Regions from separate parts of the Bacteroides cellulosilyticus genome, predicted to be linked through region 1. Evidence: riboswitches for the same ligand, from Rfam matches in the RefSeq annotation. Region 1 holds a riboswitch; the other holds the start of a gene.

Evidence for each region. A riboswitch is a leader RNA that binds a small molecule or an ion and turns the genes downstream of it on or off. The one in region 1 is predicted to bind cobalamin.
Region 2: another riboswitch for cobalamin. It lies ahead of K6V21_RS20295 (TonB-dependent receptor); the one in region 1 lies ahead of K6V21_RS23715 (GNAT family N-acetyltransferase).

What each region holds. Positions count from the first base shown of each region.
Region 1 is NZ_CP081903.1:6,152,704-6,157,959, forward strand. It holds gene K6V21_RS23710 (sensor histidine kinase) at 1-1,485, shown strand, start outside; cobalamin riboswitch at 1,577-1,781, shown strand; gene K6V21_RS23715 (GNAT family N-acetyltransferase) at 2,010-2,312, shown strand; gene K6V21_RS23720 ((4Fe-4S)-binding protein) at 2,322-2,552, shown strand; gene K6V21_RS23725 (tryptophanase) at 2,622-3,995, opposite strand; gene K6V21_RS23730 (M23 family metallopeptidase) at 4,117-5,010, opposite strand; gene K6V21_RS23735 (4'-phosphopantetheinyl transferase family protein) at 5,029-5,256, opposite strand, start outside.
Region 2 is NZ_CP081903.1:5,342,118-5,347,373, reverse strand. It holds gene K6V21_RS20300 (hypothetical protein) at 1-121, opposite strand, end outside; gene K6V21_RS20295 (TonB-dependent receptor) at 141-2,501, opposite strand; cobalamin riboswitch at 2,626-2,834, opposite strand; gene K6V21_RS20290 (hypothetical protein) at 3,005-3,238, shown strand; gene K6V21_RS20285 (DUF4251 domain-containing protein) at 3,419-3,997, opposite strand; gene K6V21_RS20280 (hypothetical protein) at 4,539-4,940, opposite strand.

The DNA of each region.
Region 1 (5,256 bases):
GTATTATATGACAGCTACGAATATCAGAAATTAGGCAATCATATCAACCGCCCGGAAGTACAAAAAGCACTGGCAGAAGGAAAAGGATATGATGTACGCCGTACCTCCGAAACAACGGGAGTGCCCTACTTCTATTCTGCCACACTCTATGAAGGCTACATCATACGTTCCGCCCTCCCCTACGACCTGAACCTTGTAAGACACCTTGCAGCAGACCAGCACTACATCTGGTTTACCCTCATCGTATCATTACTATTAATTTTCATCTTCTACAAATTCACCTCTAAACTGGGGACAGCCATCAATCAGCTACGCGAGTTTGCCAAACGTGCCGATAAGAATGAGCCTGTGGAAACAGATATGCAATCCGCCTTCCCACACAACGAACTGGGAGAGATTTCACAACATATCATCCAAATATACAAGCGACTGCGGGAAACCAAAGAGGCACTATACATTGAGCGGGAGAAATTGATCACCCACTTACAAACCTCGCATGAAGGATTGGGCGTATTCAATAAGGACAAGAAAGAAATCCTGGTCAACAACCTGTTTACACAGTATAGCAACCTGATTTCGGACTCCAACCTGCAAACAACAGAGGAAATATTCTCCATCAGTGAGTTCCAGAAAATCACGGATTTCATCAACAAGACTCCCAAGCGTCCGGGCAAGGAAGAAAAGCGTATGTCTATCAGCATCAATAAGAATGGACGTATGTTTATTGTAGAATGTATTATATTCCAGGACTTAAGCTTCGAGATATCCATCAACGACGTCACCCAGGAAGAAGAGCAGATACGCCTGAAACGCCAGTTGACACAGAACATTGCACATGAACTGAAGACCCCGGTCAGCAGTATACAGGGCTATTTGGAAACCATCGTCAACAATGAAAACATCTCCCGGGAGAAGATGCAGACATTCCTGGAGCGATGCTATGCTCAAAGCAATCGGCTAAGCCGACTGCTACGCGACATCTCCGTATTAACGCGTATGGACGAAGCCGCCAACATGATCGACATGGAGAAAGTAGACATCAGCCTGTTGGTAGGCAATATCGTAAACGAGGTATCCCTGGAACTGGAAGAAAAGCATATCACCGTAGTCAACTCCCTAAAACCGAAGATACAACTACGGGGAAACTACTCCCTGCTATACTCCATTTTCCGCAACCTGATGGACAATGCCATTGCTTATGCAGGCACGGATATACGCATCAACATCAGCTGTTTCCGCGAGGACGAGAATTTCTACTATTTCAGTTTTGCCGATACCGGCGTAGGTGTCTCTCCCGAACATCTGAACCGCTTATTCGAACGCTTCTACCGGGTAGATAAAGGACGCTCACGCAAACTGGGCGGTACGGGATTGGGATTGGCTATCGTAAAGAACTCGGTAATCATCCATGGAGGTACCATTTCGGCCAAGAACAACCAGGGTGGCGGATTGGAATTCGTATTCACGCTGGCAAAGGAAAAGTAAGAAGCGGTTAGTGGTAAGTGATTAGTGATTAGCGGTTTGTGATTGCATAAAAAAATAATCACTTATCACTAACCACTAATCACTTTTTTCCTTATCTTTGCGATGCATTGGTTTACTGTCTTTGTTCGGAGACGGTAATTAAAAGGGAATCAGGTGCAAATCCTGAACAGTCCCGCTGCTGTAAGTTTCATGATAGGTTGCAGGCAAACTACCAATAGCCACTGGAAGTCCGCTTCCGGGAAGGCGCCTGGCAACAGAAACAAGTCAGAAGACCTGCCATGCACTGTTTTTATCACTGCTTTCGAGGAAAAAGCGTTGAGTCTAAATGAAACGGGCAAATCGTCCCATCATTTCATTCATCCACTCTGCTTCAAAGAAAGTAAGGAACAATAAACTCTGCCAAGTTTATTTGAATGGTGTCCGGTCGAAGGGATTTCGCCCGGACATTTTATTCTGTAACTTTCCCAAAACAAATTTCATCATCCGCGTGTTATACATACAGTAAACAATTAATACGAAGAGTTATGGAAGCAGATTATGAACTGATCGACAATGAAGAACGTCACCAATATGAGTTCCATGTCGATAAATATACTCCAAAGATTGAGTATATAAAATCAACGAATGGGGAGATTTACCTGACACACACCGAAGTACCCACTCAACTGGGTGGTAAAGGCATCGGCAGCCAGTTAGTAGAAAAAGCATTAAAAGATATAGAAAAACAAGGACTTAGATTAGTACCTCTCTGCCCGTTTGTAGCGGGATACATTCACAAACATCCCGAATGGAAAAGAATTGTAATGAAAGGTATTCACATTCAATAATAAATAGTTATGAATATAAAGAAAGAATATACGAACGGGGAAGTGACCATCATCTGGCAACCCGGCCTGTGCCAACATGCAGGCATTTGTACCAAGACCCTTCCGAATGTGTATCATCCGAAAGAAAAACCGTGGATAACGGCTGAAAATGCAACGACGGAAGAATTGATCGCTCAAATCAAGAAATGCCCGTCAGGAGCATTAAGTTACAGAATGAATAACGAGAAAGAAGATAAATAAAAGAAATGAGGTTACCCCTTCAACATATGAATTCGGGTAACCTCATTTGTATTATGAAAAAGAAAGTAGTTATGTACGTTCCAATTGAACAGTGAAATGACGCATCAGGGGAGCCTCCCAAGTAATACGGACTCCATTAGTAATACTTTCACGACGGTCGAAAACATTCTTCAACGCTACTGCTATTACATTCATGTGATTATCCGTATATACGCGGCGGGGAATAGCCAGGCGCAATAAATCCAGTCCGGTAAAACGGTTCTCACGGGTAACCGGATCACGGTCTGCCAGAATATAACCGATTTCACATCCTCTGATACCGGCTTCAAGATATAGCTCAACCGTTAGAGTCTGTGCCGGGAATTCCTTCTTCGGTACATGCGTCAGTACCTTCGTTGCATCCACAAAAATGGCATGTCCGCCTGCTGGACGCTGATAAGGAATACCGTATTCATCCAACTTCTTTGCCAGATATTCTACCTGACGGATGCGGGTTTCCAGATTATCAAATTCCGTATTCTCATCCAGTCCTGTGGCAAGTGCATTCATGTCACGACCATTCATACCACCGTAAGTAAGATACCCTTCATATTGCACGCAAAAGCCTTTGGCACCTTCGTACCAATCTTTTTTTCGTGTAGCAATGAAGCCTCCCATATTGACGATACCATCCTTCTTGGCACTCATAGTCATACCATCTGCCAGGTCGAACATCTCTTTCGTAATTTCCTTTATCGTTTTACCGCTATAGCCATCTTCACGCATTTTGATGAAGTAAGCGTTTTCCGCAAAACGTGCGGAGTCAAACAATACAGGTTTATTATACTTATCCGCAAGAGCACGGACTTCACGAAGGTTCTGCATGGATACGGGCTGTCCGCCGGCCGTGTTGTTCGTAATGGTAACGATGATAAACGGTATACGGTCAGCATGCTCCTGCAATGCTTTTTCCAATTTCACAGGATCGACATTGCCTTTAAAAGGTATTTCCAACTGAGTATTCTTCGCTTCATCGATGGTGCAATCCAAAGCAATGGCCTTCCGGCCCTCGATATGTCCCTTTGTGGTATCAAAGTGAGAGTTGCCCGGAACAATATCTCCCTCATGTACCAGATAAGAGAAAAGCACATTCTCGGCTGCACGTCCCTGATGGGTGGGAATGACATATTCAAAACCAGTCAGACGGGTGATCACTTCTTTCAGGTTGAAGAAGGAGGAAGCACCTGCATAACTTTCGTCGCCCAGCATCATCGCTGCCCATTGGCGATCGCTCATTGCTCCCGTACCGGAGTCGGTTATCAAATCGATATATACTTGCTCGGATTTCAGCTGGAACACATTGTAATGGGCTTCTTTCAGCCATTGTTCACGTTCCTGGCGGGTACTCTTCCGAATGGGTTCCACCATTTTAATTTTCCAAGACTCTGCAAAAGGTAATTCCATAGTGCTTGCTTATTATTTTGACATTTAGTTAACAAAAAGACCCGTAGAAGAATTTCTACGGGTCGAATATAAGCATTTACACAAGATTTAGCAAATACTTTACTATCTTTTTGTCAACAAATCATTCCTTTGACAGAAATTTCTTCTTCTCCTTCTTACTCATCTCCCGCACAACAACCGCGACAGGATGCCAGGACTTATACATCACACGAGGTTCAGGCTTGCCTACTTCCTCCTGAGAAAGACAAAAATCAGGTACATACGAGTAATCCGGCTGATCGGGACAATAAATACTGAAACGCAAATGGGAACCCTGCTTGTAGTTCTCTCCGCCAATGATGCCAAGCGGCTGTCCCGGAATCACCTCTTCACCCGGAGAAACAAAGATCCCTCCATTCTGGAATAATTTATAACGGGCAAAAGTTCCGTCCTTATGGAAAACTTCCAGATAATTTTCCGTCGAATGGAACGATGTGTTTTCAGAAGTGGAAGCGGCATTATCAACAATCTCGGTCACAAGCCCGCCACGGGAAGCAAAAATGGTATCACCGGCAATTGTAGAAAAGCCAAGTCCTGTAACACGTTTCTCTCCTTCTTTCCCAAGGAATTTCTCTAAAGCCACCATCCGGTTAACACGAACCACCTTACCAGGCGCCAAAGGGAAAAGGTAGACAAAATTAGTATCCGTCTTCAAACGGTTATTTCCTTTTTTACAGGTATAGCGATATGAGAATCCAATCGAAGCATTTTCCGTAGACGGACGCAAAGTCAACAGTCGTGTTTTACCATAATGAATAACAGCATCATAAACCTCTCCTTCGGAAAAAGTCGTATTACTCAACCGGGAAAAAGTCATAGATACCGTATAAGGCGTATGCAACCTAGTTTCGGCATAGAAAGTCACTTCCCCTTTGGCAGACCGTTCATAGCTTACCGTGACAGCTTTATCCGACTGTGCATAAGCCAGTAGAGGCAAACAGAAAAGAAGAAGACAAAAATAGTGTTGTAGTTTCATAATATCATGCTTTTAAGATTAATCAACTTGCCAGGTCAGCACAAAATCCGGATGCAACATATAGTGAATTTCAAATTTACGCTGTCCCGGCGTTCTGTACTCTTCAGCCGAGAAAGCCCCTTTTTCAGTAACCGTAAAAGGAAAAATACGCAGATGCTCCCGGAAATCAACCTCCGGCGTGTTCATACATTTAAACATCACTTCTTTGGCCGACCAATGGAGCAACAAAGCCCAGGTATCCGTTCC
Region 2 (5,256 bases), 810 kb from region 1:
AATCGCCTTCATTGATTCCCGGGTCTGGGGTAGGAGTAGGGTCATCGTCGGAACAAGCTGTAAACGACAGTGCCATCATGACAGCCATAAAGGCAAGGAGTGTAAATTTGAATCTTTTCATTTTGAATAAGTATTAATGATTAGTTAATGAATAATCGGAATTTGGCAAAGAAAGCACGCCCGGGCTTTTGCAACTTGTAGTTGTCGTAGGTCGTCTTGTCGAGGAAGTTGGTGCATTCAAAGGCGATGTTGTAGCGTCCGCGTTTCCACGAGTAGCTGATATCGGCGTTGAGGATTTGCTGGTCGGGAATGCGTGCCTTGCCTTCGGCGGCACCATAAGCATCCCACAAAAGATAATACCAATGTACCCACTGGTAGGTGCATCCCAGTCGTAGTTTGCTTTCGGGCAGGGCTATGTTGCGGAATGTATAGAATGCTTCCGCACTGCCAAACAGCCAGGGACGGTTGGGTACATGGTTGTTGTAAGTAGCCGAAGGTTTTCCACCCTCCTTATATTCTTGCTGGTCACGGGCATCCTGATAACTGACGTTGGTGGCAAGTTGCAGTTTACCTTGCCAGTCGTAGCGCACTTCTCCTTCCACGCCTTTTATGTGGACTGCCGGAACATTGGTATATTGCATGCTGCCTTCTTTCTCCGCAACCTTAGCCTGAATGTAATTGTCCACCTTGCGGAAGAATCCGTTTGCTTCATAGTAAAGTGTATGTCCGGCGGCAGGATGCCACGTGCCGAACAGTGCTGCATTGAAGTTGTTGCTTTTCTCCGGTTCCAGTGCCACGTTGGCATTGATGGTGACCCCGTTGCCCAACAGTTCGCGTGCAATGGGAAGTCTCACGCTATGTTCGTAGGATACTTTTACGGCGAGAAATTCTGCGATAGTGTACCGAAGCCCGGCACCATAACCCAAATAGTTCTTGGTGGTGCTTCCCCGCACCTCATTAGAGCCCGTCACGCTGCCCTGGTCAGTTTGTCGGATATTCGGGTGGTTGATGTAATCTTTTATAAAAAACACATTTTCCATCTTTCCATTCAGAAGTGACTGGTTGTATGAAAAACCCAGGATATGCTTGGTCACAATGTCTTTGGAAGCCTCGAAAGTGTCATCCAAATCATCATAGCGGTCGTTGCCGGTGCGGCTCAGATGGTAGTTCAGATTAAAGTTGTGGTGTTCGTTCAACTGATAGTCCAGATTAGCGCGGGCAATGGTCAACGGACGTTTATAGTGGCGCATGGACGGTCCTTTGCCCGTAATTTCATTGCGCGGGCTCACTATATAGCCGCCATCCCAGTAATATTGCCGGTAGGCAGTATCCACGGTTATTGAATGGTCCCAGGTGTGAGAAAGGGAGGCGTTCAACTGCATATTCTTTAAAACGAAGTCACGTTTCCGGTAACGTGCCGAGATATTCCAGGCATCCGAGTTCTTTTCTGCCATACCATAGACTTTGCCTTGAACGGAGCCGGTTTGCAACTCCTTGTCTGTCTTGGAATAAGAAGCGGAAATAAAAAATGCGTCTGTCCAGGATTTGTTGACAACCCCGGCTTCTACTTGTGCCAGTAAAGAGAAGTAGTCATCGTGGAAACGTTTAGGATTACCATAAATGAAATTGTCGCCACTTTCATCCCGCATTTGCACGTCCTTCATCCTATAGTCATTCTTCGAATAGTTCACTCCGACGGTAGGCTTGATAATCAGTCCTGTTTTGGGCTCCACTATTTGTGCGTTCAGATCTGCCTTGTGTGTATGAAATGAACCGATGCTGTAAGAGACATCCAGATAGTTCTTCTTTTCCTCTTTTGTGATAATATTGATAGCACCACCCAATGCATCCGTTCCCAGGCTTGCAGGAACTACACCTTTATATATCTCAATCCGGTCTATGATATTTACCGGCAGGTTAGCGAGCGAAACGCCACTTCCTTTGGTGTCCAGTGGCATTCCATCCAGGAAGTAGCGGACGGAATTTCCTGACAAACCGTTAATGGATAAATCGAAATCCGAACCGACACCTCCTTCTTCTCTGACCTTGATACCCGTTGTCCGGTTCACCAGGTCATTGAGGTTGTTTAGTGAATTGACGATGGGTTTTATGTCAAGAGCATTGACAGAGAAAGCCCCTTCTTTCACTTTCTGTGTCTGGGTCTTTCCGTATACTTCAACGGAATTCAGGACAACAGAGCTTTCTTCCAATGTAAAATTGAGTGTTTTGTTTTGCTGGATATTAAGGGGTGTCTTTACAGTTTGATAACCTACTAAAGATACGACAAGAGTATGTTTTCCGGGTATGACTTGTAGGGAATACCGGCCGTTGTCATCCGTATAGGTTCCGGATGAGGTGTTTTCTACGGCAATCGTCACCAAAGATAAAGGAGCGCCATGCTGGTCTGTCACCTTTCCCGATAGAGTAATTTTGTTTTGTGCCATTATGCTTATCTGCGAAAGACAAGTCAGCATAAATAATACACATGAAAAAACTTTCATTTCAGTCTTTTTAAAGTATTTATGACTTACTTTCGGGAGGATATACATGAAGAGAGAGAATTCTTTATGGAGGATAAAGAACTGCCAGACTAAATGTTTTTTCTGCTTTATTTCCCGAAAGCATTAAAACTATATCATTTTTGGCAGGTCTTCTGACTTATCCATCTTTGAATGCCTTCCCATCCGGTTTACGGACAGTGGCTAATTGGGTATATTCAAGATTTGAAACGGATTTTACAGCAGCGGGTCTGTTCAGGATTTACACCTGATTCCCTTTTCACCATCCTCCCCATAGCGACAGGGAGGTATGGAACCAAAAACCGCTGCAAAGATATGAAAAAAGTCTGTCTGAACAAAAAGCATCCTTGAAAATGTTCCCTGTGGCATAGAAAGAGGGGGGAGTAGGGGAGATAAAAGTGCTTAGTATATGAATTCTGTCTTGTCGTTTATATCCGTAATAAATTAAAAAGACTATCTTTGTAGTATAATAAAAACAATGCTTCATGAAAACAGCGGAACGTAAACAACTATTGTTTCAACGCCTATTGGCGGTAAACGATGAGCGCCTATTAGAAGAAATTGAGACTTTATTGGATAGACGTTGTCCGGATGATATTCTTTACTTCTCTCCAGAGTTAAAGGAAAAGGTTGATAATGCATTGGAGCAGATGAAACGGGGAGAAGTGATAACTACTGAAGAAATGAGAAATAAGTTAAGTCAATGGAGCGGAGAGTAGAATGGACAGATGCAGTACTTTTGGACATGAGAGAAACTTTTGAGTTTTATGATTGTCGCAATGGTACATCTCTGTGTGAAGATGCCACAATTTATAAATAAAGGATATATCCGTGAAAAAGAACATGATATTTATTCACGGATATATCTCTATATATTGTACAATTTAGGGAAGCAGTAATTAGAACGACCGTCCTTTATATACGCTCGATTCGGATAATGGTATTACTTTGCCATCCAGTGACAATCTGTTTGAGTTGAAATTCGGGTTGATTGTAACGGATGCATTGTTGGTATCGTGGGTTAATCTGATGGAAACTTGTGCGGAAATTCCGACACCCATCACACTGAAACTGCAAGTTACATTTCCCTTTTTATCTGTGGCTGTTTTAACTTCACCCACTCTTCCGTCTACGGTTATACCGCCAATGCCGTTAGGACCTGCATAGGGGCCGTTGAAAGCAACCTGAACGGATGCTTTTTCACCGTTTAAAAGAACAAAGTTGGTATTTGATGTAACGAAAGCACTTCGTCCTCTTTTAAACGTAATACGGTCAGCTTCCAGTACGAATTTTCTGTTGTTGATAGCTTGTACAGCATCGGCATATGCCCGTGCTTCTTCTCTTTTTTCCCTGGCTTTTTCTGCGTCACGCTGTGCTTTACGCTCTGCACGGCGGTTTTCACTTTTACTTTCCTGTGCATACATGGCTGTGGATGCACCTATGAAAACTAACATCATTAATGCGATAATCTTTTTCATAATTTCTTCTTTTATTGTTCTATTTTACTCTAATTTATAAGATTAACAATTGGGAAAGGAAAAAGATACAAGCGATATACTTAATAAATTGTAAGCATTGATAATAATTATTCGTTGGCGGAGCTAATTCATATTGGGATAATAAATACGATACATTCATAACTTCTTTTGTTTATAGCCACAAAAGTACTACAATAAAACCGCATTTGTTCTGCACAATGCTTCATCCGGCTAGTATTGGTGCTATTCGGCTAACATTTGATATAAATGCCGCTTAAATATTGCGTAAACACCGCGTAAATACTGCAATACTACGTAAATGCTGCCTAAAAAGCGCCCTTCGGAAGCGAACTTTTTTTGAACAACTCCGCGTACTACTTAACGCGTTGATAGCAAGTGATATATCTCTCCGCATGAACAGCGAACCGTACTATCAATGATACACTAATAAATAAATACAAGAAATTAAAAGAAGAATATATAGATATATTCTTCTGTCATTCCGGGCTTTTTTCGGAGTTCCCTTATCTATTTTCTGCCATCACCTCCCGCGCTCCCGTTTGAAGTAAGACAACACACTGTTGTAATTCAGGAAGCGCCGGCCGGGAATGTGGCGCCGACTTTCAAATAAATAGCGGCAGCAGATGACGCTACAGAAATAAGAATAATTCAGATGCTTGTGCAGGTGAGACTGCAAACGGTCGTAAACGCAGGAGGCATAAGTGATGAAATCCAGTATCTCTGCATTAGGGATGATCCGGTGGCGCCGGCGTTGCGTACTGACACGCTCCATCACCAGCAGGGCATACTCTATCTGTTTTATATTGTCACGATTATTTTGCATGCTTTGCAGTAAGACATATAATCTTATTTCTTGACGTTCGTAGCGTAGCTTCGTAAGTTCAAGACGTTGTTCCAAATCTCGTTTAGTCATTAATTTCATGTGGTCAATCTTATTTTTATAGATAAATATGTGTAAAAACAGAAGTGAAACAGATGGTCTGTTTACTCCAAACAGATCATCTATTCCACCCAAATACATGGTCTGTTTCACCTGAACAGACCATGTATTTTTGAATATTCCTTATCGGCCATTCTCCACACCACCGAGAAGACTTTCAGCACCGTGCTTCCATCCTCTTGCAGTATCCTGAAGCATATAAACGCAGCAAGCTCCCAATATCTTTTGGTTATTGAGATATTGAGAGCTTATCTTCCTGCGGATGTTCTTCCCGGCAGGTAATAAAAGAAAAAGAAAA